DNA from 4 places in the Kitasatospora sp. NPDC127111 genome. Region 4 is predicted to be linked to each of the others. Evidence: riboswitches for the same ligand, from Rfam matches in the RefSeq annotation. Region 4 holds a riboswitch; each other region holds the start of a gene.
What was found. Region 4 has a riboswitch for cyclic di-AMP ahead of ACFVHB_RS31440 (NlpC/P60 family protein). Riboswitches for the same ligand answer to the same signal wherever they lie in the genome.
Positions count from the first base shown of each region.

Region 1: it holds a riboswitch for cyclic di-AMP, as region 4 does, so the genes downstream of both, ACFVHB_RS20430 (M23 family metallopeptidase) here and ACFVHB_RS31440 (NlpC/P60 family protein) in region 4, are expected to answer to the same signal.
Region 2: it holds a riboswitch for cyclic di-AMP, as region 4 does, so the genes downstream of both, ACFVHB_RS38985 (transglycosylase family protein) here and ACFVHB_RS31440 (NlpC/P60 family protein) in region 4, are expected to answer to the same signal.
Region 3: it holds a riboswitch for cyclic di-AMP, as region 4 does, so the genes downstream of both, ACFVHB_RS17640 (peptidoglycan DD-metalloendopeptidase family protein) here and ACFVHB_RS31440 (NlpC/P60 family protein) in region 4, are expected to answer to the same signal.

Region 1 is NZ_JBHXTG010000032.1:21,607-28,890, reverse strand. Features, by position in the region: gene ACFVHB_RS20455 (SpoIIE family protein phosphatase) at 1-2,280, opposite strand, end outside; tRNA gene ACFVHB_RS20450 (tRNA-Ile) at 2,476-2,549, shown strand; gene ACFVHB_RS20445 (TetR/AcrR family transcriptional regulator) at 2,638-3,207, opposite strand; gene ACFVHB_RS20440 (alpha/beta fold hydrolase) at 3,325-4,152, opposite strand; gene ACFVHB_RS20435 (YiaA/YiaB family inner membrane protein) at 4,280-4,570, opposite strand; cyclic di-AMP (ydaO/yuaA leader) riboswitch at 4,815-4,973, shown strand; gene ACFVHB_RS20430 (M23 family metallopeptidase) at 4,986-5,840, shown strand; gene ACFVHB_RS20425 (hypothetical protein) at 5,902-6,774, opposite strand; gene ACFVHB_RS20420 (GNAT family N-acetyltransferase) at 6,817-7,284, shown strand, end outside.
Region 2 is NZ_JBHXTG010000130.1:466-7,749, forward strand. Features, by position in the region: gene ACFVHB_RS38970 (MazG family protein) at 1-1,026, shown strand, start outside; gene ACFVHB_RS38975 (SDR family NAD(P)-dependent oxidoreductase) at 1,077-1,502, opposite strand; gene ACFVHB_RS38980 (cytochrome P450) at 1,816-3,120, shown strand; cyclic di-AMP (ydaO/yuaA leader) riboswitch at 3,347-3,516, shown strand; gene ACFVHB_RS38985 (transglycosylase family protein) at 3,518-4,441, shown strand; gene eno (phosphopyruvate hydratase) at 4,836-6,122, shown strand; gene ACFVHB_RS38995 (septum formation initiator family protein) at 6,226-6,723, shown strand; gene ACFVHB_RS39000 (DUF501 domain-containing protein) at 6,695-7,284, shown strand, end outside.
Region 3 is NZ_JBHXTG010000025.1:54,989-62,272, reverse strand. Features, by position in the region: gene purB (adenylosuccinate lyase) at 1-1,199, shown strand, start outside; gene ACFVHB_RS17645 (MFS transporter) at 1,213-2,763, opposite strand; cyclic di-AMP (ydaO/yuaA leader) riboswitch at 3,074-3,233, shown strand; gene ACFVHB_RS17640 (peptidoglycan DD-metalloendopeptidase family protein) at 3,237-4,271, shown strand; gene ACFVHB_RS17635 (APC family permease) at 4,741-6,327, shown strand; gene ACFVHB_RS17630 (DUF2470 domain-containing protein) at 6,369-7,088, opposite strand; gene ACFVHB_RS17625 (RidA family protein) at 7,280-7,284, opposite strand, start outside.
Region 4 is NZ_JBHXTG010000069.1:7,282-14,565, forward strand. Features, by position in the region: gene ACFVHB_RS31425 (glycosyltransferase 87 family protein) at 1-1,136, shown strand, start outside; gene ACFVHB_RS31430 (hypothetical protein) at 1,153-2,328, opposite strand; gene ACFVHB_RS31435 (NlpC/P60 family protein) at 2,409-3,473, opposite strand; gene ACFVHB_RS31440 (NlpC/P60 family protein) at 3,699-4,838, opposite strand; cyclic di-AMP (ydaO/yuaA leader) riboswitch at 4,849-5,002, opposite strand; gene ACFVHB_RS31445 (NlpC/P60 family protein) at 5,329-6,372, opposite strand; gene ACFVHB_RS31450 (NYN domain-containing protein) at 6,585-7,284, opposite strand, start outside.

The DNA.
Region 1 (7,284 bases), on a different contig from region 4:
TGCTGCCATCCGGTGCAGCAGCAGGAGCGCCACGTCGTCCGGGCGCGAGCGGCGCTCGGTCACGTTGAGGGTGAGCAGGTCGGCCAGCCGCTCCAGGGCCGGCGCCGGGCCGATCCGGACCGGGCCGGCCTGCCGGGCCCAGAGCTCCAGCCCGCCCAGCATCCGCTGCACCGACTCGTCGTAGTCCTCCGCGCGGTCCTCGACCAGCCCGTCCGTGTACACCAGCAGCGTCTCGCCGGCCGACAGGTGGCCGACCGACAGCTGGTACGGCACCCCCGGGTCCACGCCCAACGGCGGGCCGCCCGGCAGGTCCAGCTCGACGGCCTCGGCCTCCGCGGTGATCCGCACCGGCGACGGGTGCCCGGCCCGGGCCGCCCGCAGGGTGCCGTCGGCCGGGTCGAGGGTCAGGTAGAGGCAGGTGGCGAAGAGGTCGGTGTCCAGCCCGGAGAGCAGCCGGCCGGTGCGGGCCAGCGTGGCCGCCGGGTCGTGCCCGTCGGTGGCGTACGCCCGCAGGGCGCTGCGCAGCTGGCCCATCACCGCGGTGGCCTCGGCGTTGTGGCCCTGGACGTCGCCGATCACCAGGCCGATCTTCCCGTCCGGCAGCCGGAGCAGGTCGTACCAGTCGCCGCCGATCTGCATCCCCTCGGTGCTGGGCAGGTAGCGGGCGGCGCTGGCGATCCCGGGCAGCCGCGGCAGGGTGCGCGGCAGCATCGCGCGCTGCAGCTCGGTGGCCCGGTGGTGGTGGGTGTCGTACAGCCGGGCGCGCTCCAGGGACTGCGCCAGGACCCCGGCGAACGCCGAGTAGAGGGTGCGGTCCTCGCGGCCGAAGACCCGCTCGGTGGCGAAGGTGATCAGGCAGGAGCCGACCTGCCGCCCCGAGGCGACCAGCGGCAGCACCGCCCAGGCGGCCGGCGTGAGCGGGCCGTTCTCCCCGCCGCGCCCGCCGCCGCCCGGTTCGCTGAACAGCGGGGCCGCCCGGGCCAGCGAGTGCTGCATCACGCCCTCGGAGAGGTCGGCCAGCCGGGTCAGCTCGGTGCGGCGCGGCCCGCCGTAGACGGTGTGCGAGACGGGCAGCAGCCGGCCCTCGTCCACCAGGTCGAGCACGATGCTGGCGGCGCCGAACGCCGGGCCGGCGATGTCGGTCACCGTCGTCGTGACGTCCCGGACGGTGATCGCGCGGGACAGCGCCCGGGTGAGCGCCAGCAGCAGCGCCGAGCGGGCCCCGGCCGTCGGGGAGTCGCCCGGTTCGTCGGCCGCCGGGCCCTCCCCGGCGGTACGGGCGCGGTCCCGGTCGGCGAGCAGCCCGGCGATCCGGACCGGGCGCCGGTGCACGTCCAGCATCACCTCTCCGGTCTCCTCTATCCGCACCACGCCGCCGCCCCGCCGCAGCACCCGGTACCTGATCCGGTACGGGCCGCCGGTGGCGAGGGCCTCGGCCAGGGCGGCCTGGACGTCCGGCAGGTCCTCCGGGTGGACGATCCGGTCGAGGTCGGGCGCGCCGGCCGGGGAGCCCTCGGCGGGCGGCGGCTGGCCCACCACCCGGTAGGCCTGGGTGTCCCAGAAGGTCTCGCCGGTGACCAGGTCGCGCTCGAAGGCGCCGTGCCCGGCGGAGCGGACGGCGAGCGAGAGCATCGGGTGGGCCAGCCCGGCGGCCCGGTCCGGGGCGTCCCCCGCCGTCCCCGCGGCGGGCCCGGGGCGGACGCCCCGGGGCACCCGGGTCTCGGCGTGCGCGTGGTCGAGCAGGTGGGAGAGCCGGTGGGCGCAGGCGTCGGCGAGCGTCTCCAGGACGTCGAGGTCGCGGCGCGGGACGGTGCCCCGGTGGGCGAGGGCGAGCGCCAGCACCCCGATCGGCTGCGCGTCGACGATCATCGGCAGGGTGATGATGGCGACCATGCCGGTGCCCATCCCGGTGTTGCGGTTGGGGTAGTCGACGCTGGTGCGCTCGGGGCTGAGCAGGTAGGGGCGGCGCAGGCGGAGCGCCATCGCGGCGGGCAGGTCGCCGGCCGGGTCGACCACGCTGTAGCGCTCGTGGGCCCAGTCGGGCAGGCCGTGCGAGGCGGTGAGCCGGAGCATGCCGGCGGAGTCGAGCAGGTAGAGCGCGGAGCCCTCACCGGTGATCCAGCTCGGGCCCTCGGCGAGGACCGTGCCCAGGAGTTCGGCGGCACTGGAGCAGCCGAGCAGTAAGCGGACGCAGCGCATGGCGCTGCGCGCGGTGGGGCTGCTGCGCGGCGTCCGGCTCTCGTCCTCGGAGGGGGGAAGCCACGGCGAGGACAGGTCCATGGGATCCTCCGGCGGTGTCTTATCGGACACTCAATTCTTAATACCTTATTTCTCATGGCGGCGAATGGTGATCCGGGCGCCGCACCCGGTCCCGCGGCGCCGCACCCGGTCCCGCGGCGCCGCACCCGGTCCCGGGGCGCCGGTCCTCCGCGTCGGGACCTGGTCCCGCGGTCGAGTAGACTGTGCTGTCGACGCGGGCCTATAGCTCAGACGGTTAGAGCGCTTCCCTGATAAGGAAGAGGCCACAGGTTCAAGTCCTGTTAGGCCCACCGCGTCGAAGGGCCCGGAGCGATCACGCTCCGGGCCCTTCCGCATGTCCGGCCGCGTTCCACGCGCCCCGGCCCCCCGCTCCCGGTGCTACGCCCCCGGCCAGTCGCGGAGACCGTGGGTGAGGACGGTGATCAGCCGGTCCTGGGTGTCGCCGAGGTCCTCCGCGAGCTGGAAGGCGCCGCCGATGGAGAGCGAGGCGAAGCCGTGCGCCACCGAGCGGACCGCGCGGGCGGCGTGGATCGCCTCCGACCCGTCGAGGCCGTACGCGCGCAGCACCGCGATGATCACGCCGACCAGCCGGGTCGCCGCCCGGGTGAGCTCGTCGTCCGGCTGCGGGGCCTGGGGGAGCGCGTTGTAGCGGTGCGGGTACTCGGTGGCGTAGCCGTGGTAGGCGCGCAGCACGGCGGCGACGGCGTCGTCCCCGCCGCGGCCGAGGGCGGCCCCGGCGAGCCGGTCGGCGAGCTCCTCGGTGACCCGGACGGCGACCAGCCGGCGCAGTTCGGCCAGCCCGCCGCTCACGTGCTTGTACAGCGAGGGAGTGGCCACTCCGGCCCGCGCGGCGACGGCGGCCAGGGTGAGGGCCTCGGGGCCCTGCTCGTCGATGAGGGCGAGGGCGTGGCCGACGACCTGCTCGGGGGTGAGTCCTACGCGGGGCATGGGGGTTCTCCGTGGTTGCGGCGGCGGTGGCGGCGGCGCGTGGCCGGCGCGTGGGCCGGTGGGTGGGCGTGGGCCGGCGCGTGGGTGGTGCGTGGGCGGCCGGTGCGCGGGCGGGGTTCAGGCCAGCTCGGCGAGGAACGTCAGCAGCGCGTCGGCGGTGGCCCGCGGGTGGTCGGCCATCGGGTAGTGGCCCGCTCCCTCGATCATCACCTTGCGGGCGCGCAGCGCGGCGGCCTGCCGGTCGGCGACCAGCTCCGGCCGGGGGAAGTCGGGGTCCTTGCCGCCCATCACGACCAGGGCCGGGCAGCGCACGGCCGCGGTCCAGCCGGCGGGCGCGGAGTCACCGCGGACGTAGCCGCGGGTCGCGGTCCTGCGCCCGGGCGTGCGCATCGCGGCGACCAGCCCGTCCACGTACGCGTCGAGGTCGGCCGGCTTGGCGGTCGGGTAGGCCATCCTGCGGTGGTAGAGGCCCCAGAACGCGGGCGAGTGCACCAGCAGCGTGCCCATCACGGCGAACATCGCGCGCTGCAGGGCGGTCGGCGGCAGGTTCTCCACGAAGGCGTCCAGCAGGACGATCCCGGCGACCCGCTCGGGGGCGTCCCCGGCGGCCTTGACCACGGTGGCGCCGGTGTACGAGTTGCCGGCCAGGACGGCGCGCTCGATGCCGAGGTGGTCGAGCAGGGCGAGGACGTCGGTGGCGATCGCGGCCGGCGAGTAGTCGTCCCAGACGATCGAGGACTCGCCGAAGCCGCGCAGGTCCATGGTGATCACCCGGCGGCCGGCCGCGGTCAGCAGCGGGCGCAGGTGCCGGTAGGCGGCCCGGCTGTCCAGCATCCCGGGGAGCAGGACGACGGGGACGCCCTCGCCCTGCTCGGTGTCGTCGTAGGCGAGCCGGCCGCCGGTGACGTCGAGGTACTGGGTGGTGGGGGCGGTGGTGCCGGACATGGGGGCCTCCTGGGTCCGCCGGGCTCGGGTGTCGGCGGTGCTGCCGACACCCACAAAGCTAAGGCTAATAGCCTTAGCCGTCAAGCTATTGGCAGAAGCTGAAGGCGGCCCCGGTCCGGGCGGCCGGTCAGACGCCGTCCACCTTGAACGGGTCGTGCTCGGTCAGCAGCTTCTCCAGCCGGGCCTGGTCGACCCGGGTGACGATCTCGCTGGTCTCCTGCCGGTCGCGGATCACCTTGGCCAGGGTGAACGAGGAGGTGACGGTGTAGAGCAGGCCGATCCCGAGGAAGGCCCGGGTCCAGCCGCCCACCGGGAGGTAGGCGATCCCGACCGCGAGGGCGGTGCCCGAGATCGCGAAGGAGAGCACGGCCTGGACGAAGTACGCGGCCGTGGTGCGTGACTGCATCGGTGCGTTCATGGCGCCAGGATGGTCGCGCCAGCCGGGCCGCACATGAGTAGGAGTACTCAGAACGACGGTCGTTCGTTGACGTCCCATCACGTTCGGTAGTGTGAGTTGTCGTCAATCGCCCCAAAACGCCCATCGGGTCGCGTAAGGTCCGTGCTGGCCCCGCTCGTCCCGGACGGACGGCTTGGAATCAGGGGCTCCTAGGATTAACGTTTGATAACGCAGCGCGGTCCGCAACGCCGTACCCAGACGGCACCGTGCGCCGTCGCCTAATCCCGCCGGCCGGCCTCCGGGCAGGCCAGGGAGCCGGGGAACCACGTTCCTTGGGGTGAATCGGCCGGGCCCAGGCCCAGCCGTAGGAGACCTTCCTGCTCCGAACCCGTCAGCTAACCCGGTAGGCGCGAAGGAAGGAAAGGAGCGCGCCTCCGTGGCGTCGACGCACTCTCCGGCACACCTGCCCGGCTCCGCAGCCGGCACCCAGCTGCTCGAACCCTGGCCCGTGTACGGTGCCGGGCCCGGCGGGCCCGCCGACGAGGCCGCCCCGCAGGCCACCGAGACCAACCGGCACCGGATGCCGCGTCAGACCCGCGGGACCGCGCCGCTGCTCGGCGTCACCGCCGTCGCCGCCACCCTCGGCGCCACCGGCTTCGCCTCCGCGACCCCGGCCGCCGCGCCCGCCGTCGAGGCCCCCGACGAGGCCCCGGTCGCCCTCTCCGCCGACCCCGGCCTCGCGCTCGCCGCCCGGATCCAGCAGCAGGCCGACAGCCAGCGCACCGCCGCCGAGGAGACCGCCCGCCTCCAGGCCGCCAAGGAGGCCGAGGCCAAGCGCGCCGCCCAGCAGCAGGAGGCCAAGCGCGCCGCCGAGGAGGCCGAGAAGGCCAAGCTCGCCGCCCTCAACCTGCCGGTGCGCGACTACAACCTCTCCGCCCACTACGGCCAGAGCGCCTCCTACTGGGCCCACCTGCACACCGGTCTCGACTTCGCCGCCGACACCGGCACCCCGGTGTACGCGGTCGGCCAGGGCACCATCACCTCGGCCGGCTGGGCGGGCTCCTACGGCTACCGGATCGTCGAGACGCTGCCCGACGGCACCGAGATCTGGTACTGCCACCTCTCCTCGATCATCAAGGGCTCCGGCAAGGTCGTCCCCGGCCAGCAGCTCGGCAAGGTCGGCGCCACCGGCAACGTCACCGGCCCGCACCTGCACCTGGAGGTGCGCCCCGGCGGCGGCGCCCCGGTCGACCCGGAGACCTGGTTCGAGCAGCGCGGCATCACCCCCTGACAGCCCGCCCGGCCCCGGCCGTCACCCTCCGCGAGGGGCTCGGCGGCCGGGGCCGCGACGCTCACTCCGGCGGCAGCTGCGCCAGGTACGCGTCGATCTCCTCCTGGCCCGGCTCCGGCGCCAGGTCCGGGAACTCCGCCAGCAGCATCCTCGGCAGCCCCGGCACCGTCCACGCCCCGCACAGGTCCAGCGCCGCCTCGGCCGCCGCCTCCTCGAACGCGCCGAAATCCCCGGCCAGCTCGTCCGGCATCGGCCGGCCCAGCGCCGTCAGCTCCGCCAGGTTGCGGTAGCTGCGCCGCATCAGCCCCTGCTCCAGCAGCCGCCGGGCCCCGTCGGTGGCCATCCCCACGCTCAGCGTCCGGGCCGGACCCCAGCCCTCCTCGTCGAGCTCGTCCAGCCAGCCCGCCTCCGCCAGCGCCTCGAACCCGGCCCGCCGTTCCTCCCCGGACAGCTCCCGGAACGCCGTCAGCCACTCCCGCACCGCCGCCGCGTCCGCGACGTCCACGCCGTGCGCGTGCAGCAGCAGCGCGTACAGCCGGGGCCAGGTCACCAGATCGGCCCGGCGCAGCAGCCCGGCCGCCACCTCGCCCTGCCACTCGGCCTCGGCGTGCAGCCGCTCCTGCCGCTTGGCGTTCAGCCGCTTCACCGCCCGCTGGTGGTCGATCAGCAGCCGCACCGCCTCGCCGTACGCCAGCGGGTCCTGCTCCGGCGCGGGCTGCACGTACAGGTGGAGCCGCTCGTACAGCAACTGCTCCACCGCGTCCGAGGTCAGCTCCGGCCAGCCGTCGCGCATCCTGCCCTCGCCCAGCTCCAGCAGCGCCAGCACCGCCCGCAGCGGCTCCGCGGCCACCGGCGCCCGGCCCTCGGCCTCCGCCCAGGCGAGCAGTTCGGCGGCCTTGGTGCGCGGGGCGAGCCGCAGGTCTTCATCGTTCATGTCACGTACGGTAACCGCAAAGCCCGGGTAGGGTCGGCTGACATGGTCCCCGTCCGACTCACCGGCCCCCGCCTGGCCATCCGCGAGTTCCAGCACACCCCGGGCGACGTCGACGCGCTGCACGCGATCTTCGGCGACCCGGAGGCCACCCGCTACCTGCCCTTCGAACCGCGCGACCGGGAGGACTGCGCGGACCAGATCGAGCAGTACCTGGAGGAGGCGCTCCGCGAGGAACGGACGGTCTACCGGCTCGCCGTGACCCGGCGCGCCGACGCGGACGACCCGGCCGACGCCACCCCGATCGGCAACGCCGCCCTCACCCTCGGCGGCCGGGGCTCCGCCTCCCTCGGCTACGCCCTGCGCCCCGACACCTGGGGCAACGGCTACGCGGGCGAGATCACCGCACTGCTCTGCGACTTCGCGTTCGGCCCGCTCGGCCTGCACCGGCTGGCCGCCCTGGCCGACGTGGCGAACACGGCCTCCGCCCGGGTGCTGACCCGCGCCGGCTTC
Region 2 (7,284 bases), on a different contig from region 4:
ACTACCCACCGGGTGGCCCCCGGGCTGTTGGCGTGGCCGGCGTGGGAGGCGCTGCGGTCGGCCGGGCGGGTGCTCGCGGGGGACGCCGCGAACCCGCAGGTGGCCGCGGTGCGGCAGGCCGGGGTCGAGGTGGAGGTCGTGACGCCCGGCTCGGCGCCGGCGCTGGCGCGCCTGCTGACCGGGCGGTCGGCCGAGCAGTCCGCCGAGCAGCCCGCCGGGCAGGCCTCCGGGGCGGGCCCGACGGTCTGGCTGGGCAGCCCGGACGGCGACCCGGGGCTGACCGACGCGTTGGCGCGCCTCGCCGTGGAGCACGCGGGCGAGGTGCCCGAGATCGAGGTGCTGCCGGGCTCCTACGACCTGCCGGGTGCGCGCCTGCTGGACCTGGTCTCCGTGATGGACCGCCTGCGCTCGCCCGGCGGCTGCCCGTGGGACGCCGAGCAGACCCACGCCAGCCTGGTGAAGTACCTCGTCGAGGAGGCGTTCGAGCTGGTCGAGGCGATCGAGGAGGGGGACCGCGAGACGCTCCGCGAGGAGCTGGGCGACGTCCTGCTCCAGGTCTTCTTCCACTCCCGGATCGCCGAGGAGCACCCCACCGACGCCTTCTCGATCGACGACGTGGCCGGCGACATCGTGGACAAGCTGATGTACCGCCACCCGCACGTGTTCGGGGACGCCGAGGCCGCGGGCGCGGCCGAGGTGGAGGCGAACTGGGAGGCGCTGAAGGCGGCCGAGAAGTCGGAGCGCGAGTCGGTGCTGGACGGCGTGCCGGCCGGGCTGCCGTCGCTGGCGTACGCGGCGAAGCTGGTGTCGCGGGTGCGCCGGGGCGGGGTCGCGGGCGTGCCGGACGCGCCGTACGAGCTGCCGGCGGAGCTCACCGCGGAGTCGGCGGGCACGCTGCTGCTCGCCGTGGCGCAGCGGGCGCACGACGCGGGGGTGGACGTGGACGCGGCGCTGCGGGCGGCGGCGCGCGGTTACCGGGACGCGGTCCGCGCCTCCGAGGGGCTGGAGCCCGACCGGCCGGAGTGACCGGAGCCGGGGCGGTGAGCGCGGCGGGGTGACGAGCGCTGCGGGGCGGGTCAGACCGCAGCGACGTCCTCCACCGGCCGGCGCTGCGGCGGGACCACGACCTCGCCGATGGCCTCGCCGACCAGCGCGAGCAGCTCGGCGAGCCGCTCCAGGTCGAGGTGGTCGGGCAGGTCGGCGAGGGAGATGATCCGCTCGCCGTCGGAGCCGGCCACGCAGAACAGGTCGATCGGGCCGAGGTGCTTCTCGGCGGTGTCGACCAGGGCGGCGACGTCGCTGGGGCGGCGGATGTCGCCGCAGACGCCGACGACGGGGCAGCCGGGCCGGTCGAGCTCGGTGGCGAGGTCCTCGGCGATGCCCTCGCGCTGGTCGGCGACGAGCACCCCGGCGGCGCCGGCGGCGGTGAAGCGGCGTGCCAGGTCGGCGCCCGACCCGCCGTCGAGTACCGCGATGACGACGACTGCCCCGGTGACCCGCATGGTGCGCTCCTCCCTGTGGGCGGCTCCGCACCGGCGCCCACGTTCTGCTTTGCGGAGGATCGTAGGCATGTCCTGACCCTCCGCAACAGGGAATACCCCGCAGGTGACCAGGCTCACTCCTGCGGCACCGGGCAACCCCCGGAAGGGCCCCGTCTCCCCGCCCACACCGGCCGGGTCCCGACCGCGGGTCCCGCACGCCGAACCGCGCTCAGGACCCGTACGCAGGACCGCACGCAGGCCCCGTACACCGCCCCGCACGCAGGCCCCGCGCCCGGGACCCGCCGCCGCGCCCCGCACCGGATACCGTCGAGACATGCCAGTTCAGCCCGATTCTGCCCGCCCGCCGCTCTTCACCTGGGAGTTCGCCGCCGACCCGTACCCGGCGTACGCCTGGCTGCGCGAGCACGAGCCGGTGCACCGCACCACCCTGCCGAGCGGGGTCGAGGCCTGGCTGGTCACCCGGTACGCGGACGCCCGGCAGGCGCTCGCCGACAGCCGGCTCTCCAAGAACCCGGTGCACCACAGCGGGCAGGCGCACCGCACCGGCCGGGTCGGCATCCCGGGCGAGCGCCAGGCCGACCTGATGACGCACCTGCTGAACATCGACCCGCCGGACCACACCCGGCTGCGCCGGCTGGTGTCGAAGGCGTTCACGCCGCGCCGGGTGGCCGAGTTCGAGCCGCGGGTGCAGCAGCTCACGGACCGGTTGATCGACGGCTTCGCGGCCCGGGGCAGCGCCGACCTGATCCACGAGTTCGCCTTCCCGCTCCCCATCTACGCGATCTGCGACATGCTGGGCGTGCCGGCCGAGGACCAGGACGACTTCCGCGACTGGGCCGGGATGATGCTGCGGCACACGAAGCCGGGGCACGGCAGCGGCCAACGCGGCGGCGTGGGCCGGGCGGTGAAGCGGATGCGGGCGTACCTCGCCGAGCTGATCCACCGCAAGCGGGCGGACCTCGGCGACGACCTGATCTCCGGCCTGATCCGGGCCAGCGACCACGGTGAGCACCTGACCGAGAACGAGGCCGCGGCGATGGCCTTCATCCTGCTGTTCGCGGGGTTCGAGACGACCGTGAACCTGATCGGCAACGGCACGTACGCGCTGCTGCGCAACCCGGGCCAGCGGGCGCTGCTGCAGGAGTCGGTCGCCCGTGGCGAGAGCGGCCTGCTGGAAACCGGGATCGAGGAACTCCTGCGCTACGACGGGCCGGTGGAGCTGGCCACCTGGCGCTTCGCGACCAGCCCGCTGACCATCGGCGGGGTGGAGATCCCGGTCGGCGACCCGGTGCTGGTGGTGCTCGCCGCGGCGAACCGGGACCCCGCGCGGTTCGCCGACGAGAACGGCCTAGACCTGACCCGGACGGACAACCCGCACCTGGGTTTCGGGCACGGCATCCACTACTGCATCGGCGCCCCGCTGGCCCGGCTCGAAGGGCGGGCGGCACTGGCCACCCTGCTCACCCGGCTGCCGGATCTGCGGCTTGCCGAAAGCCCGGACAATCTGCGCTGGCGCGGCGGTCTGATCATGCGTGGACTTCGTGAGCTTCCGGTCGAATTCAGCCCGGAGAAGAAGGCCGTGGAGCCGTCCGCCGGCGCCGCCGACACCTCCGGCTGAGGCTCCGACACGCTGACGAGACGTCGCCGGTGCGTCGTTTTCCGGGGGTTGAACCACCATCAAAGCGGACATACCGCCTCCGTTGGTGGGCGATCGACCACACGCCGTAATTTCTGTGTGATATCGGCGATATGAGCTTGTGATTGGTAAGAGGATCTGTCTACTCTCCGTTGAGTTCGCAGCTGCGGACCTCGTGCGCGGGACGCCGAATCCTGCCCGCCGCGTCACGGGAAACCGACCAGAACCCTGGGCAGGGGCGGGGGAACCAGGTTTGTTGCCGTTCCCCACGGCTCGGGGTGAAGCCGCCCGAGCGGAAGCGATTCCGCGCACGGCGGCCGGGCCACCTCCCGGTCCGAACCCGACAGCTCACCTCGCAGGCGTGCGGAGAGGGACCTTCATGCTGTTCGTTGGAACTGGCCGTCACCGTCGTCGTACCCAGGCCGAGAAGGCCATCGCCGTCGCCGGTGTGGCCGGCGTCGGACTCGCGATGCCGATCCTCACCGCCACCGGCGCCTCGGCCGCCCCGGTCTCCACCTGGGACGCGGTCGCCCAGTGCGAGAGCGGCGGCAACTGGAGCATCAACACGGGCAACGGCTTCTACGGCGGTCTGCAGTTCACCTCCGGCACCTGGAAGGCGTACGGCGGCACGTCGTACGCGCCCCAGGCCAACCAGGCCAGCAAGGCGCAGCAGATCTCGGTCGCCGAGAAGGTCCTCGCCTCGCAGGGGCCGGGCGCCTGGCCGGTCTGCTCCCAGAAGGCCGGTCTGAGCAAGGGCGGCGCCCCGGCCGCGGTCGACACCTCGGCGGACGCCAAGCCCGCCGCGCAGCAGCCGGTCCAGAAGCCCGCCCAGCCGAAGCCGGTCCAGAAGCCCGCCCAGCCGGCCGGGCCGCAGGCGCAGAAGCCCGCCGCCCAGCAGTACGCGCAGCCGCAGGCCCAGCAGCAGACCCAGGCCCCGGCGTTCTCCGGCCACGACGGCTGGGACGCCGACGCGAAGGTGTACTGGTACCAGAACGACGGTGGTTGGTACTGGACCAGCCACCAGGACATCTACCAGCAGTACGCCGGCCACGCCGCGGGCCAGGCCGCGGGCCGGACCACGGGTCAGGAGGCTCCGGCGGCCGCGCAGAGCGCCCCGGCCGCGCCCGTCACCCAGCAGCGCTCCGGCCACGACTACACCGTCCGGTCCGGGGACACGCTGGCCGGCATCGCCGCCGCCCACGACGTCTCCGGCGGCTGGCAGACGCTGTACGACGGCAACCGCGGCACGGTCGGCGCCGACCCGAACCTGATCCTGCCCGGCCAGGTGCTCAACCTCGGCTGATCCGCCGCCGGCCCGGCGGGACCGGGCCGGCGCACACCACAGCCGGCCACCGCCGCCGACCAGCGCAGCCGGCCACCGCAGCCGGCCACCGCCGGAGCGTGCCGCCGCCGGCCACCGACGCCGGCCACCGCCGGAGCGTGCCGACGCCGACCGCCGGGAGCCCGCCGACACCGCGAACGGGGGCCGGATTCGGCCCCTTCGTCCCCGTCTGGTCGCCTTCCGCCGGGCAACCAGGTGAACTACCGGTGGGTAGAGCGGCCACACGCTGAGACGGGGCCGAGGTCAGCGTGGCCCCGGGAGCCCGTGCGGTTAGGCTCTGGTCGTAACGACTCCGCAATCGTCCGGCCGACAGCACCCACCGTCAGCCGAACCTGCTTCCGCTAGGAGATGCCTCGTGCCGTCCATCGATGTCGTCGTAGCCCGTGAGATCCTCGACTCGCGTGGCAACCCCACGGTCGAGGTCGAGGTCGGCCTCGACGACGGCAGCACCGGCCGTGCCGCCGTCCCCTCGGGTGCCTCCACCGGCGCCTTCGAGGCGCTGGAGCTGCGCGACGGTGACAAGAACCGCTACTTCGGCAAGGGCGTGGAGAAGGCCGTCCTGGCCGTCATCGAGCAGATCGGCCCGGAGCTGGTCGGCTACGACGCCACCGAGCAGCGCCTGATCGACCAGGCCATGCTCGACCTGGACGCCACCCCGGACAAGTCCTCGCTCGGCGCCAACGCCATCCTGGGCGTCTCGCTCGCCGTGGCGCACGCCGCCTCCGAGGCCAGCGACCTGCCGCTGTTCCGTTACCTGGGCGGCCCGAACGCGCACGTCCTGCCGGTCCCGATGATGAACATCCTCAACGGCGGCTCGCACGCGGACTCCAACGTCGACATCCAGGAGTTCATGATCGCCCCGATCGGCGCGGAGTCCTTCTCCGAGGCCGTCCGCTGGGGCGTCGAGGTCTACCACACCCTCAAGGGCGTCCTGAAGGAGCGCGGCCTCTCCACCGGTCTCGGCGACGAGGGCGGCTTCGCCCCGAACCTGGACAGCAACCGCGAGGCCCTGGACCTCATCACCGAGGCCATCCAGAAGGCCGGCTACGTGCCCGGCCGCGACGTGGCGCTGGCCCTGGACGTCGCCGCCTCCGAGTTCTACAAGGACGGCGCCTACCAGTTCGAGGGCAAGGCCCTCTCGGCCGCCGAGCTGATCGAGTACTACGCCGAGCTGGTCGCCGCGTACCCGCTGGTCTCCATCGAGGACCCGCTGGACGAGTCGGACTGGGACGGCTGGAAGGCCATGACCGTCAAGCTGGGCGACAAGGTCCAGCTGGTCGGCGACGACCTGTTCGTCACCAACCCGGCCCGCCTGGCCAAGGGCATCGAGACCGGCACCGCCAACGCGCTGCTGGTCAAGGTGAACCAGATCGGCTCGCTGACCGAGACCCTGGACGCCGTCGAGCTGGCCCAGCGCAACGGCTACCGCTGCATGATGTCGCACCGCTCCGGCGAGACCGAGGACGTCACCATCGCCGACCTGGCCGTCGCCACCAACTGCGGCCAGATCAAGACCGGTGCCCCGGCCCGCTCCGAGCGCGTCGCCAAGTACAACCAGCTGCTGCGCATCGAGGAGATCCTCGACGACGCCGCCGAGTACGCCGGCCGCGGCGCCTTCCCGCGCTTCAAGCACGAGGGCTGACCGAGTACGGCGGCTGACACACACTGATCGCACCGGTGCCCCGCCGGTTCACCCCGTAGGGTGGACGGCGGGGCACCGGCGCGACCAGGAGGGGAAACGGGAGATGGCAGGATGGCGGATCCCGGGCTTGGCGGCCCGGCCTCGCTTCACGAGCCGGGCGACCGTCCTCGTCCTGGTGCTCTGCTCGCTGGTGGCGATCCTCGCCTACCCGACGCGGCAGTTCATCTCGCAGCGTTCCGAGATCTCCGCCCAGCGGGCGAAGGCCGAACACGCCCGGCAGCAGGTCGAACAGCTGCGCCGGGAGAAGGCCCGCTGGCAGGACCCGGAGTACGTCAAGGCGCAGGCCCGCGCCCGGCTGCACTACGCGATGCCGGGGGAGACCCCGTACATCGCGGTGGACCCGGCCGGCCAGGGCGCCGCCAAGTCCTCCGTGCCCGCGCCCGCGCCGTCCGACGGTGTGGCCGCCGCTCCGGCGAAGGCCGCCAAGCCCTGGTACGCCAGCGTCTGGGACTCGGTGGACGCCGCCGACACCGCCGCCCTCGCCCCGCCCTCTCCACCCGCCCCTGCCCCCGCTGGAGCCAGCTCCCCCCATGACCACTGAGAACCACCCCTCCGTCTCCGACTCCGACGTCGCGGCGATCGCCGCGCAGCTCGGCCGGGTCCCGCGCGGTCTGCGCGGCGTGGCGCACCGCTGCCCCTGCGGCAACCCGGACGTCGTCGAGACGGCCCCCCGGCTCGCGGACGGCACGCCGTTCCCGACCCTCTACTACCTGACCTGCCCCAAGGCCGCCTCGCTGATCGGCACCCTGGAGGCGGACGGCGTGATGAAGGAGCAGACCGCCCGTCTCGCCGAGGACCCGGAGCTGGCCGCCGCCTACCAGAAGGCGCACGAGGACTACATCGCCCGCCGGGACGCCATCGAGGTGCTGGAGGGCTTCCCGAGCGCCGGCGGCATGCCGGACCGGGTGAAGTGCCTGCACGTGCTGGTCGGCCACTCGCTGGCGGCCGGCGAGGGCGTCAACCCGCTCGGCGACGAGGCGCTCGGCATGCTGGAGGACTGGTGGTCCAAGGGCCCGTGCGTCTCCGCCGCCGAGGTCGAGGCCGCCGGCGAGCGGGTCGCGCGGAACCGCGCCAAGGAGCAGGACCACGCGGCGGTGATCGC
Region 3 (7,284 bases), on a different contig from region 4:
CCCGCCACGACGTGAAGGCCCGGATCGAAGAGTTCAGCGAGCTCGCCGGTCACGAGCAGATCCACAAGGGCATGACGTCCCGGGACCTCACCGAGAACGTCGAGCAGCTGCAGATCCGCCAGTCGCTGGAGCACGTGCGCGACCGTACGGTGGCCGTGCTGGTGCGCCTGGGCCGGCTCGCCGCCGAGCACTCCGAGCTGGTCATGGCCGGGCGCTCGCACAACGTCGCCGCGCAGGCCACCACGCTGGGCAAGCGCTTCGCGACCGTCGCGGACGAGCTGCTGGTCGCCTTCCGCCGCCTGGAGGAGCTGATCGCCCGCTACCCGCTGCGCGGGATCAAGGGCCCGGTCGGCACCGCCCAGGACATGCTGGACCTGCTCGGCGGCGACACCGAGAAGCTCGCCGAGCTGGAGCGCCGGGTGGCCGGCCACCTCGGCTTCGAGAACGTGCTCACCTCGGTCGGCCAGGTCTACCCGCGCTCGCTGGACTTCGAGGTGCTCTCCGCCCTCGTCCAGCTCGCCGCCGCGCCGTCCAGCCTGGCCAAGACCATCCGGCTGATGGCCGGCCACGAGCTGGTGACGGAGGGCTTCAAGGAGGGCCAGGTCGGCTCCTCCGCGATGCCGCACAAGATGAACACCCGCTCCTGCGAGCGCGTCAACGGCCTGGCCGTCATCCTGCGCGGCTACGCGTCGATGACCGCCGAGCTGGGCGGCGACCAGTGGAACGAGGGCGACGTCTCCTGCTCGGTGGTCCGCCGGGTCGCGCTGCCGGACGCGTTCTTCGCCTTCGACGGCCTCCTGGAGACCTTCCTGACCGTGCTCGACGAGTTCGGCGCCTTCCCCGCCGTGATCGAGGCCGAGCTGGACCGCTACCTGCCGTTCCTGGCCACCACCAAGGTGCTGATGGGCGCGGTGCGCGCGGGCGTCGGCCGGGAGACCGGGCACGAGGTCATCAAGGAGCACGCCGTCGCCTCGGCGCTGGCGATGCGGGCCGGCGCGCGGGAGAACGAGCTGCTGGACCGCCTCGCCAACGACGAGCGGATCCCGCTGGACCGGGCCGCGCTGGACGCGCTGCTGGCCGACAAGCTCTCCTTCACCGGTGCGGCCGGTGCCCAGGTCGCCGAGGTGGTCCGCCGGGTCGAGGCCGTCGCCGCCGCCTACCCGGAGGCGGCCAAGTACGCCCCGGGCGACATCCTCTGACGCTCGACCGGCTCTACGAGGGCCCCGCCGCCGTTCCGGTGGCGGGGCCCTCCGTCGTCCGGCCGGAGGCGCCGTCGGTGGTGAGGTGGCCGGGGTCCAGCGGCGGGGCGTTGGTGCCGCAGGCGTAGCGGCAGTCCGGCTCGGCGACCGGGTGGTCCTCGGCCGTCAGGACGTTGCCGCGGACGGTGGCGAACGCGGTCAGCCCGCCGGTGACGAGCAGCCCGGCGCAGATCAGCATCGCGGTCCGGAAGGCGGAGTCCACCGCGGCGGGCACCCGGTAGTCGTCACCGCTGAGGCCGGCCAGCGCGGGCAGCGCGGCGACCGCCAGCAGGCCGGCCGCGCGGGCGGCGGCGTTGTTCACCCCGCTGGCGATGCCCGCGTGCCGCACCTCCACCGCCGCCAGCACCGTCGCGGTGAGCGGCGCCACCAGCAGCACCATCCCGCAGCCCATCACGGTGACGGCCGGCAGCACGTCCGTCCAGTACGAGGCGTCGGGGCCGATCCGCAGCATCAGCAGCACGCCGGCCGCGCAGAGCAGCGGGCCCACGGTGAGCGGCAGCCGCGGGCCGATCCGCTTGCCCAGCCGGCCGGCCCGGGCGGACAGCGCCAGCATCAGCACGGTGATCGGCACCAGGGCCAGCCCGGAGACCAGCGGGGAGAAGCCGGAGACGATCTGCAGCTGCACGACCAGCAGGAAGAAGACGCCACTGAAGGCCGCGTAGACGCAGAGGGTGACGAGGTTCACCGCGGTGAACAGCCGGGAGGAGAAGAGGCCCAGCGGCAGCATCGGCTCCGGGGTGCGGCGCTCGACCGCGACGAAGGCCGCGCCGAGCAGCAGCCCGGCCGCACCGGTCACCCAGACCCGGGCGGACAGTCCGTCACCGGCGGCGGTGAGGGCGTAGGTGATCGAACCGAGCGCCAGCGCGGCCAGGACCGCGCCGCGCACGTCGAACCGGCCGGTCGCGCTCTCGTCGCGGCTCTCCGGGACGTGGCGGGAGGCCACCACGACCACCAGTGCGGCCAGCGGGACGTTCAGCAGGAAGATCCACCGCCAGCCCGGGCCGTCCACCAGCCAGCCGCCGAGGAAGGGGCCGACCGCGGCCGCCACCCCGCCGAGGCCGGACCAGAGGCCGACCGCCGCCGAGCGGTCGTCCGGGTGGAACACCGCCTGGAGCATCGCCAGCGATCCGGGGGTCAGCAGCGCCCCGCCGACGCCCTGCACCGCGCGGGCGGCGACCAGCACCTCGATGGTGGGCGCGGCGGCGCAGGCCGCCGAGGCGGCGGCGAACCAGACCACGCCGAGCAGAAAGATCTTTCGCCGGCCGTAGCGGTCGCCGAGCGCGCCGCCGAGCAGGATCAGCCCGGCCAGGGTGAGCAGATAGGCGTTCAGCGTCCATTGCAGGGCGGCGAGCTCGGCGCCGAGGTCCTCGCCGATCCGGGGCAGGGCGACGTTGACCACGGTGCCGTCGAGCAACGCCATGCTGGATCCGAGCACCGTCGCCAGTAGTACCCAGCGGCCCTGCGCGGTGCCCAGGCGCAGGGTGCCGGCCTCGGGGGTGGCCACGGCCCGATCGTCCGCCCCCGGGCGCCACGTGACAAGGCTCACCGGGGGCGTGTCGGCGGATGGCTTTCCGTGGGCGAACGCATGCGGAGGGAAACCGAAATAGGCGGAGTGTCGCGGATCAGTGGCGCGCGGTTAATCGATTGTGCACGTACTGTGCAGCCGATCATCCGGAGCGTCACGGCCTTCCGGGGCTTTGTTGCGGGTTCAAGAGATCGACATTGCTTCACCCGGACGGATGGGTTTTAGTTCAGCGACCGCCCGGCGTCAGCCCGGGTGGCCACCGGGTGGAACGCCTAGTCCTGCCGCTGCCCGGTGGTACGAACTGAACTCTGTACGGCAGGAGCGGGGGACCCAAAGGTAAGTCGCCGGACCGGAATTCGCGGTCCGGCTTGGGGTGAAGCCGCGCATGCGGCCGGGCAACTCCAGCCCGAACCCGACAGCTCACCTCGCAGGCGTCGGAGAGGAAATCTTCCATGCCCGCTCACGCTCGCCGTCGCGTTTCCCTGCCCCGCGCCGCCCGCATCGGCATCGCCACCGCCGTCACCGGCGCCGCGTTCGCCCTCCCGCTGGTGACCACCATCACCGCCCAGGCCCACACCGCCCCGGCCGCGAAGCCCGCGCAGACCAGCACCTGGACCGGCGCCACCAGCGTCGACGCCGCTCCGGCCGCCGCCGCTCCGGCCGCTCCGGCCGCTGAGGCCGCCAAGCCGGCCGCCGCCCCGGTCGAGGAGAGCTACAAGGTCGTCAGCGGGGACTCCCTGTCGAAGATCGCCGCCGCGAAGAACGTCGAGGGTGGCTGGCACGCGCTGTACGACCACAACCGCTCGGTCGTCGGCGCCAACCCGAACCTGATCTTCCCGGGCCAGAAGCTGGCGCTGGGCACCAAGGCCGCCGCCGCTCCGGCCGCCGAGGCCGCCAAGCCGGCCGCCCCGGCCGCCAAGCCGCAGGCCTCGAACGACTCCGCGAAGCCGGCCGCCCCGGCGCCGAAGCCGGTCCAGGCCGCCAAGCCCGCGCAGGCCCCGGCCGCCAAGCCGGCCGCTCCGGCCGCGAAGCCGGCCGCTCCGGCCGCCACCCCGGCCCCGGCCGCCGTCGCCTCCACCTCCGGCTACGTCGCCCCGCTGGCCAACCCGAAGATGGGCACCGCCTACGGCGTCGCCGGTTCGATGTGGGCCTCCGGCCACCACACCGGCGTCGACTTCGTCGCCTCCACCGGCACCCCGCTGCGCGCCGTCGCGGCCGGCACCGTGGTGAAGGCCGGCAACGGCGGCGCCTACGGCAACGAGGTCGAGATCAAGCTCGCCGACGGCAAGTACGCCCAGTACGCGCACCTGTCCTCGATCGGCGTCACGGTCGGCCAGACCGTCACCGTCGGCCAGCAGATCGGCCTCTCCGGTGCGACCGGCAACGTGACCGGCCCGCACCTGCACTTCGAGATCCGCACCGGCTCGGAGTACGGCTCGGACATCGACCCGATCGCCTACCTCCGGGCGCACGGCGTCTCCCTCTGACGCCGGGTCCAGACTCCCGCCGGGTGCGGGGCGAACGACCTCCCGGGATGGTCATGTCGGGTGACCGCTCGACCGGGTGATCGACGCACCTTCGGCGGAACACGGGCGCGGGACACGCCCAGGCAGGCCGGCCCGGCTCGCGAAGCACTTCGCGGGCCGGGCCGGCCGCTGTCGTTCCCGGAGGCCGGCCGCTGTCGTTCCTGGAGGCCGGCCGCCGTCGTTCCGCGGAGCCGGCCGCCGTCGCTTCCGTGCCCCCCGGCGGGGTGGCGGAGCCCGGACCCCCGGCCGGTCCGGGGCGGTTTTCGTTCGGACGCGGTGGGTCACGAACCGAACAGAGCGTCAACTTCCTGCTGATGTTGCTTGACTACCTGTCCGTTGCGGGCCGGTTCGCCGTGCCCCGATGCTGTCGGGCAGTCATCGCCCGACCGGACCGGCGGGCGGCACAGGCACGGCAGGTGAAGGAGGCCGGATGGCCATCCAGAGCGGGGACGCGGTGGGCGGGGACGGCAGAGCCGGGGGCGGCGGCCAGGGCGGTGGGGGCACCGACGTGGTCAACCGGCTGAAGGCCGACTCGGTGGGGCTGGTGGGCGTGGTCTTCATGGCGATCGCCACCGCCGCGCCGATCACGGCGATGACCGGCAACCTGCCGATCATCGTCGGCCAGGGCAACGGCGTCGGCGCGCCCGCCGCGTACGTCTTCGCCACCGTGGTGCTCACCGTCTTCTCGGTGGGGTACGTCGCGATGGCCCGGCACATCACCGCGGCCGGCGCGTTCTACGGCTACATCTCGCACGGGCTCGGCCGGGTGGCCGGGATGGCCGCCGGGCTGCTGGCGGTGCTCGCGTACATCGTGTTCGAGGCCTCGATCATCGGCTTCTTCGCGTACTCGCTGCGCGGGCTGGTGAGTTCGCAGCTGGGCGTGGACCTGGCCTGGGGCTGGTACGCGCTGTTCGGGCTGCTGGCGATCGCGGTGATGGCCTGGTTCGACCTGCACCTGACCGCCAGGGTGCTGGGAATAGCGCTGGTGCTGGAGATCACCGTGCTGAGCGCGGTGTCGCTCGCGGTGCTGTTCAGCGGGGGCGGGCCGGACGGCTTCGCCGGCGAGGCCGTCAACCCGCTCAACGCCTTCCGCGGGGTGGGCGGTTCGGGCGCGGCGGCGGCCGGGCTGGGGCTGTTCTTCGCCTTCTGGTCCTGGGTGGGCTTCGAGTCCACCGCGATGTACGGCGAGGAGTCCCGCGACCCGAAGCGGGTGGTGCCGCGGGCGACGCTGATCTCGGTGGTCGGCGTGGGCCTGTTCTACGTCTTCGTCTCGTGGATGATCGTGGCCGGCAACGGGGTCGGGCACGCGGTGGACGTCGCCAACGGGCTGGTGCCCGGCAAGGACGGCAACAGCCTGTTCTTCGACCCGCTGGGCGCGCACCTCGGGGCCTGGGCGGTGAAGGTGTTCCAGTGGCTGGTGGTCACCGGCTCGTTCGCCTGCGCGATGGCCTTCCATCAGTGCGCCGCCCGGTACCTGTACGCGATCGGGCGCGAGGGGTTCATCCACCCGGCCCTCGGCCGCACCCACCCGCGGCACGGCTCGCCGCACGTCGCCTCGGTGGTCCAGTCGGTGATCGCGGTCGGGCTGGTGCTGGCCTTCCTGGCGGCCGGGATGGACCCGTACGTGCACCTGTACACGCTGCTGGCGCTGCTCGGGACGATGGCGATCCTGATCGTGCAGACGCTCTGCTCGTTCGCCGTGGTCGGGTACTTCCACGTCCAGGGGCGGCACCCGGAGACGAGGCACTGGTTCCGGACGCTGGTCGCGCCGGTGGTCGGCGGGGTGGCGATGGCGGGGGTGGTGGTGCTGCTGGTGATCAACAAGGACACCGCGGCCGGGGCCGCCTCCGACACGCTGCTCTTCCGGCTGATCCCGTACCTGGTGATCGGCACCTTCCTGGCCGGGATCGGGCTCGCGCTCTACATGAAGAACCGGCGGCCGGAGCGCTACGCCCGGATGGGGCGGATCATCCTGGAGGACGCCGCGGAGCGGCCGCAGGCGCCGGTACCGGTCTGACGGGAGCTCAGTCTGCCGCTGCCCGCCCGCCGTTCGGTCGTTCAGCTGTGGTGGGCGGGCAGCGCGCAGTGCGCGGCGGTCAGCAGCTGGTGCACCAGCCGGCCGAACTCGTCGGCGTCATCGGCCCGTTCGGGGAAGACCAGGCGGACGTCCCGGTGGCCGTGCGGGTGGTCCAGGCGCAGCACCAGGCCGTACCGGTCCAGCGCGAGCGGGCGGATCTCCGGCCGTCCGGCGAGGAGTCGGGGGTCGAGCAGCCGGGTGAGCACGGCGAGCACGTCCGGGTGGTCGTCGGCGAGGTGGGTGAGCAGGCGGGCCTCGTGGCGGGCGAGCGGGTCGGGCGCGGCGAGGGCGAGGTCGGCGCCGGTGACCGCGCTGGTGCCGTACGGGGTGGAGAGCACGGCGTGGGCGACGTCCAGTCGCAGGTGGACGCTGAGGCCGTCGTCCGCGAGGTGGGCGAGGTGGAGCCGGCCGGCCAGGGTGAGGCGGCCGCGGACCCGGTCGCGGACGGCGACGGGGGCGATGTCGGTGAGGTCCAGGACGACGGCGAGCCCGTCCTGCTCGCGGATCACGGCGAGGGTGAGCGGCGCGTCGAGCGGGGCGCGCAGGCGCAGCCGGGAGCCGTGCACCGAGACCGGGGTGTCGAGGTCGTGGCGCTCGCCGTAGGCGCGGATCACCACCGAGGAGGCGGCGCCGAGCAGGCTGTGGACCCGTTCGGCGGCGGTGGGTTCGGGGACCTCGACGTCGGTGGGGGTGGGGCTCATGGCGACCTCCGGTGAGTTAGGTGAGCCTAACCTAATCACTTTGCCCTTTGGCGGCAAGGCGCCCGGCCCCGGGGCGTGGTGCGGACGGCTGGCTGCGGGGGTGTGCGGGCGGCGACGGGCCCGGACGGTGGTCGTCCGGGCCCGTCGCGGTGGGGGCGTCCGTCGGGGCGGTTCGAGGCGGGTGCGCCGGCTCAGC
Region 4 (7,284 bases):
TCACCTGGCAGTACCCGCCCGGCGCCGCCCTGGTCATCCTGCTGCCGGGACTGCTGCCCTGGTCGTACCTGGTCTCCTTCTGGGTGATCTGCGGGATCGCCGACGCGGCCGCGATGGCCCTGCTGGTGCGCACCGGGCTGCGCAAGGGCCGGGCGCTGACCGGCGCCTGGGTCTGGGTGGCCGGCGTCCCGCTGCTCGGCCCGATGATCTACAACCGGTACGACGTGATCGTCACCGCGGTCGCGGTGGCCGGTCTGCTGGCGCTGATCCGGCGCCCGGCGATCGGCGGGATGCTGCTCGGCCTGGGCGGGATCATCAAGGTCTGGCCGCTGCTCGGCCTGATGGGCACGCCGTCCGGCCGGCGCACCCGCCGCTCCTGGACGGCCGCGGCCGCCGCCTGCGTCTCGGTCGGCTTCCTGCTCGCGGCCGGGATGAACGGCGCGTTCGAGTTCCTGACGTTCCAGAAGGACCGCGGCGTCGAGGTGGAGTCGGTCGGCGCGCTGCCGCTGCACTTCGCCCGGATCGCCGGGGCCTGGGACGGCAAGGTGATGATGAACTACGGCTCGGTGGAGATGCTCGGGCCGTGGGTGCCGGTGGTCTCCAAGGTGATGCTGGCCGGCACCCTGCTGGGCTTCGGCTGGCTGCTGCTCTGGCGCTTCACCGCCAAGCGCCGCAACGCCGCCACCATGTACGACGCGGCGCTGGCCGCACTGCTGGTCTTCACCGTGACCAGCCGGGTGATCAGCCCGCAGTACCTGGTCTGGCTGGTCGGCGTCGCGGCGGTCTGCCTGACCGTGCGCGGCAGCAGCCAGCGGCCGGTGGCGGTGCTGATCCTGGCCGCGACGCCGCTGACCCTGGTGGAGTTCCCGCTGATGTTCAGCGAGGTGGTCGGCAGCGACCCGACGGCGATCACCGTGCTGACCCTGCGCAACCTGCTGCTGCTCGCCGCCACCGGGCTCTCCTGCGTCCGGCTCTGGCGTTCCACCCGCGGCGACGCCCCGCTGCCGCCCACCGTGGTGCTGGCCCGCCCGGAGCCGGCGCCGGCCGCCGCGTACTCGGTGCGGCCGGGCATCGCGTACGAGCAGGACCTGCTGGACGGCATCGACCGCCCGGCCGCCCCCAGCGAGCGCCGCTAAGCACCCTGGACAGGTGCTAGCCCTTCAGCCGCCGCACCTCGTCGAGCCACAGGCCGGTGAACTCGCCCAGCCCGAGGCCGAGTTCGGCCCGGAGCACGCCGTCCATCCACTGCTCCCGGCCCTCGTTCCCCCCGCCTGACGGCCGGGCGGCGCCCCCAGGGCCGGCCGCCGCCACCGCGCGGTAGAGGCCGACCAGGCGCTCGGGCCCGTACCTGCGGGCGATCAGCTCGCAGGCCAGCCAGGCCTGCTCGTAGGCCTGGGCGATGCCGTCGGCCCCGGCGGTGAAGGCCTGGTCGGCGGGCAGCGCCGAGGGCAGCCGGCCGGCGGCGACGTCGCGGGCCAGCTCGGGGGCGATCTGCTTCGGTGACCGGCCCGAGCCGCGGTAGCCGGTCCAGTCGGCGACGCCCTCGGACAGCCAGAGCGGCGTCCAGGCCCGGGTGTCGGCCCGGGTCGCCACGTGCACCGCCTCGTGGGTGACGACCACCTGGCGGCCGAAGTCGCTGAGCCCGCCGAACGCCTCGGGGTTGACCAGCACCCGGTCGGCCGGGGTGTGCCAGGGCGCGCCGGGCGCCGCGGTGGTGACCGCCGCCATGCCGGCCCAGCTCGCCGTGTCGGCCTCCAGCAGGCGGGCGAACTGCTGCTCGGTGGCGGGCAGTTGGAGCAGCAGCCGCCCGGCCCAGTGCTCGCCCCAGACCGCGCCGACCGCCGGCACGGCACGGTCGGCGGCGGCGGCGAGCGCCGAAGGGTCCGGCCCGCCGGCCACGCCGAGCACCAGGGAGTGGTCGCCGCGCACGGTCGTGACGGTGCCGAGGTCCCACAGCGGCGGCGGGCCGCCCGTGCTCTCCTCCCGCTCGACCTGCCAGCCCCCGTCGGTGCGCCGCAGCGCCAGCCGGCGTGGGTACACCACCGGGTACGCGTCGTAGCCGGCCACCTGGACGGTCAGCTCGGCGGTGGCGGTGAGCCGGTCGGGCGCACCGCCGGGGCCGAGCACCAGGTTCCGGTAGCCGGCCTCGGCCAGCGGCAGTGCGGGCGGCCCGGCGGCCAGGGCCCGGGCCCGCGCGGCCAGCAGCGCGGCCACCTCGGCCCGGTGGTCCGCCACCGCCGCGGCGGGCGCGGCCGGCGCGGCGCCGGGCAGCGAGAGCTGGGCCAGCCCGCCGGCGGCGAGCAGCAGCGCGCCGCGCCGGGACAGCACGCAGCGGCGGACCCCGGGGTCACCGTCCGGCCGCCGGGCCGGGGGCGCGCCGGCGGGAGGCGGGATGAGTCCGGGGCGACTCAGAGCCGGATCACCCCGGCGACCGGCATGGCGTTGACGCTCTCGTACCGCACCTTGGCGCCCGGGTAGGGGGCGTGCACGATCACCCCGCCGCCGGCGTACATGCCGACGTGGTGCATGTCCCGGTAGAAGATCACCAGGTCTCCCGGTCGCGCGTCGGAGAGGCTGACCCGCTGGCCGGCGTACGCCTGGGCCTGCGAGGTGCGCGGCAGGGTCACTCCGGCCTGCCGCCAGCTCCAGTACATCAGACCGGAGCAGTCGAACGCACGGGGCCCGGTGGATCCGTACACGTAGGGCGCGCCGATCATCTTCACGGCGGCGGCCAGGGCGGCGGCGCCGCGTTCGGAGGCGGGCGGAGTGGTGCCCAGGTCGAGCCGGTCGGTGCCGCGGGTGGCGCGCTGCTCGGCCTCGCGGGCGTCCTGGGCGGTCATCCGGGCCCGCTCGCCGGCGTCCAGGCTGTTGAGCAGCTTCTGCGCCGCGGCCAGCCGCTGCTGGATCTGCTGCTTGCCCTCGGCGAGCGCGCGGCGGGTCTGGTCCAGTTCGGCGAGTTTGACGGAGGTCTCGGCCCGGCGCTGGTCGAGCCGGCGCTGACGGGCCACCACCTCGTGCAGGGTGTCGTTCTGCCGCTCGGCCTCCTGGTCGAGGGAGCGGGCCCTGGAGAGGTAGCCCTCGGGGTCGGTGGAGAGCATCAGCTGGACGGTCCGGGCCAGGCCGCCGCCGCGGTATTCGGCGCCGGCCACGGTGGCGAGGTCGCCGCGCAGCTGGTTGAGCTCGTCCTGGGCGACGGCGACCTGCTGCTGCAGGGTGCCGGTCTCGTGCTGCAGCCGCTGCTGGGCGTCGAGCGCCGCGTTGTACTTCTCGGAGGCCTGCTCGGCCTCGTCGTAGAGCTGCTCGACCTGGGCCTTGACGTCCTTGCGGTTCGACGGCGCGTCCGGCGCGCCGGGGGCGGCCTGGGCGGTGCCGCCGGCCGCCATGCCCAGGACGGTGGTGGCCGCCGCGGTGAGCACCAGCGCACGGGCGAGAGCGTGCGCACCTGACAGCGGGGAACGGCGGTGCACGGCCATGCGACGGCGGCTCCAATCCTGCGGCCCGGCCCCGCCGCCGCACCGGGGCGGGCGGCTCTCCAGCGGGAGTCCGGTGGCAGACGTTAGCGAGTCCGGGCGAGCGAGTCCAAACCCCTCCCAACCCGAATATTCGCCCACCAATCGGACATCAGCCCGAGCCGCCGGAAAAGCCGCAGGCCCGGCCTCCCGCGAGGGAGACCGGGCCCGTGAGCGCCCGAGCGGGGATCAGACCCGCACGATGGAGGCCAGCGGCATGTTGGAGACGGCCTCGTAGCGGACCGACGCACCCGGCTTGGGAGCGTGCAGCACCTGGCCGTTGCCCGCGTAGATCCCGACGTGGTGGGCGTCGCTGTAGAAGATCAGCAGGTCGCCGGGCTGGGCCTGGGAGATGTCCGAGCCGATCCGGGTGCCGGCACCCGCCTGCTCCTGGGAGGTGCGCGGCAGCGACACGTCGACCTGGTTGAACGCCCAGACCATCAGGCCCGAGCAGTCGAAGGAGTTCGGGCCCGCGGCGCCGTAGACGTACGGGCTGCCGACCTTGGTGGCCGCGATGGACAGCGCGGCGGCGCCGCGCGAGCTGCCCGCGGCGACCGGCTTGGGGGCCGGCGTGGACGCCTGCGAACTGCCGCTGAGGTCGGTGCGGCCGCTGTCGCGCGAGGCGCGGTCGGCGTCCGCCTTCGCGGTGGCCGCGGCCTTGGCGGCGGCGTCCGCCTTCGCCTTCGCCTCGGCGGCGGCCTTCTCCTCGGCCGCGCGCATCGCCTGGCGCTCCTGCTCGGTCAGCGTGTTGAGCAGCTCCTGGGCCTTGGCCAGCTTGGCCTGGACCTCCTCCTTGGAGGCCTTCAGCTGCTGGGTGGTGGCCTCCAGCTCGCCGAGCTTGGCCTGGGCCTCGTTGCGGTCCTGGTCGAGCCTGCGCTGCTGCTCCTGGAGCTCCTTCAGCGCGCCGGACTGGGTGCTGCTCGCCTGGGTCAGGGCCCCGGCCTGGTTGAGGAAGTTGTCCGGGCTGGACGAGAGCATCAGCTGGACGGTCGACGATATGCCGCCGGTGCGGTACTGCTCGCCGGCGATCTCGGCGAGGCCGCCCTGCGCGTCGGTGACCGCGGCCTGCTGGCGGGCCACCTTGTCCTGCAGCTGGCCGACCTGCTTCTGCAGCTCCTGCTGCTTGGCCTGGGCGCCGTTGTACTTCTCGGTCGCCTGCTCGGCCTGCTCGTTGAGCTGGTCGACCTGCTCCTTGACCTGGTCCTTGGTCGGCGTCGGGTCGGCGTGGGCACCGGACTGCGCGGAGAGGGCGACGGCGGCGGCGGCGACGCCGGTCAGGATCGAGACCTTGGCGCGGCCGGCAGGCTTGGGACGACGATGGGACGCCACGAAGGCGGACTCCTTCTTCCAACGCCCGCCTACCGGGTGAGCTGACGGGTTCGGGCCGGAAGCTGCCCTACGACGCCTCACCGGCCGTTCCACCGGCCGACCTGGCGCCGATTCACCCCGGAGGAACGTGGTTCCCCGGCTCCGCTCCACAGCGCCCCCGACTGCTGGGCTCCCCGTCCGACAGGTCGTGCGACCCGTCCCGCTGCTTCACGAACTCGGCGGTAAACCACCGCCGCCACCCGGGCTGGGTGATCGACTGTGCGGTGGTTCGAGGCACGACCCTAGTAACAGAACCGTGATCCGTTCAAATCCTTGTCAGAAAAAAGACGGAAGAATAACCAAGTTCATTTGTGAATATGACCGGGCGTGATCGGTGCCGTACGCGGAGCTGATCGCTTGTCACCCTGCCGCCGGACACGCCGGCGCCACCCCGGCTCCGGGGTGGCGCGGATCACAGGGCCGGGACGCGGCCCGCGGGCGTGTCGGTCCGTCAGACCCGGCGGATGGTGTTGATCGGCATCGCGTCGGCCTTCATCACCTTGACCACGTCACCGGTGTGCGGCGCGTGCACCACCATGCCGTTGCCGATGTACATCCCGACGTGGCTGCGGTCGCTGCGGTAGATGATCAGGTCGCCGGGCTGGGCCTCGGCGAGCGAGGGCACCCGGGCGCCGACGTTGCCCTGCGCCTGCGAGGTGCGCGGCAGCGAGATGCCGGCCTTCCCGTACGCCCAGACCATCAGGCCGGAGCAGTCGAAGGTGCTCGGGCCGGTGGCGCCCCAGACGTACGGCGAGCCCTGCTTGCTCATCGCGTTGGACACGGCCGCACCGGCGTAGCCGCCGGCCTGCGGCAGGCTGCCCAGGTCGGCCCGCTCGGAGCCGCGCGAGGCCCGGTCCTCCTGCTGCTGCTGGGCGCGCAGGGCGGCCCGGTCGGCCGCGCTGAGCGAGTTCAGCAGGTCCTGGGCCTCCTTGAGCTTCTTGTTGACGTCCGCCTTGGCCTGGTTCAGGTCCTTGGTGGTGCTGTCCAGCGAGGCCAGGATGGCGGCCGCCTCGGCCTTCTGCTGGTCCAGCCGGCGCTGCTGGTCCTGGAGGCCCTTGAGCGCCTCGGTCTGGCTGGAGCTGGCCTGCTGGACGCTGGAGGCCTTGTCCAGGTAGCCGGACGGGTCGGAGGAGAGCATCAGCTGGACGGACGGGTCGATGCCGCCGCTGCGGTACTGCTCGCCGGCCACCGCCGCCAGCCCGCCCTGAAGCTGGGTCATCTGGTCCTGGCCGCGGGCCACCTGGTCCTGCAGTTGGTCCGCCTGCTTGCGCAGCTGGTCCGCCCGCTCCTTGGCGCCGTTGTACTTCTCGGTCGCCTGCTCCGCCTCTTCCTGCAGCTGGTCGATCTGCGCCTTCACGTCGTCCTTCTTGGGGGACGGACTCGGTGCGGCGTGCGCGGCGACCTGGGCGGAGAGGGCGACCGCGGTCGCAGCGGCAGCGGTGAGCACGGAGACCCGCGCGCGGCTCGGCTGCTTGGGACGGCGGTGGGAGGCCAAGGGACCGGCTCCTTCTTCCAACGGACTCACCCGATCGGGTGAGAATCCGGAAAATAGGTTTGACGCCAGACCCTAGTGAAGATCCAGGCTTTCCGCCACTCCCCCGATGGCGTGAACTCCAGCCCGACGCCATGACTTCACGGAATCCCCACATCACCGCGAACCGGGCGCTGACCAGGTGTCACGCCGGTCCGGGCGGGGTTCGCGACAGCCTACGGCCGCGCCAGCCGGTTGAGCAGCAGCACCGAGGCGACGGGGCGCGCGCCCGCCTTCCGCACGCCCTCCGCGACCTCCCGGTCGGTGGAGACCACCACCACCGGCCGGCCCTGCGGCTCGGCCCGCACCAGGCGTCTGATCAGCTCGTCCGCCGTCTCCCCGGTCCGGCTGAACCGCACCCGGACCCCGCGCGGCGGCGCCATGATCACCGGCACGTCCAGGTCCTGCCCGTCGAACACACAGGTGACCTCCGCCTGGGTGCGCTGGGCCAGCATCGCCAGCCCGCCCAGCAGCCGGATCCGCTGCTGCTCCAGCGGCAGCGTCGGGTAGCCGGTCTTGGTCACGTTGTAGCCGTCCACCACCAGGTGGACCTGCGGGATCGCCAGCAGCTGGTCCAGCAGCGCCGGATCGTCCTCGGCCAGCCCGCGCCGGGCCACGTCGTGCGGCGAGGCCGCGCCCGGCACCACCGCCTCCACCAGGTCGGCCGGCCGGATCTGCGAGACCGGCAGCGCCAGCTCCCGCTGCAGGCCCTGCGCCGACTGCAGCACGGTGTCCAGCAGCAGCCGCAGCCGCATGTCCTCGACGCTGCGCCCCTCGCGGGCCGAACGGCGGCCCTGCTCGGCGGCGTTCTCCAGCTCGGAGATCCGGTGCCGGAGCCGGCGCGCCTCGCTCTCCGCCGCGCCGCGCTCGGCGGCG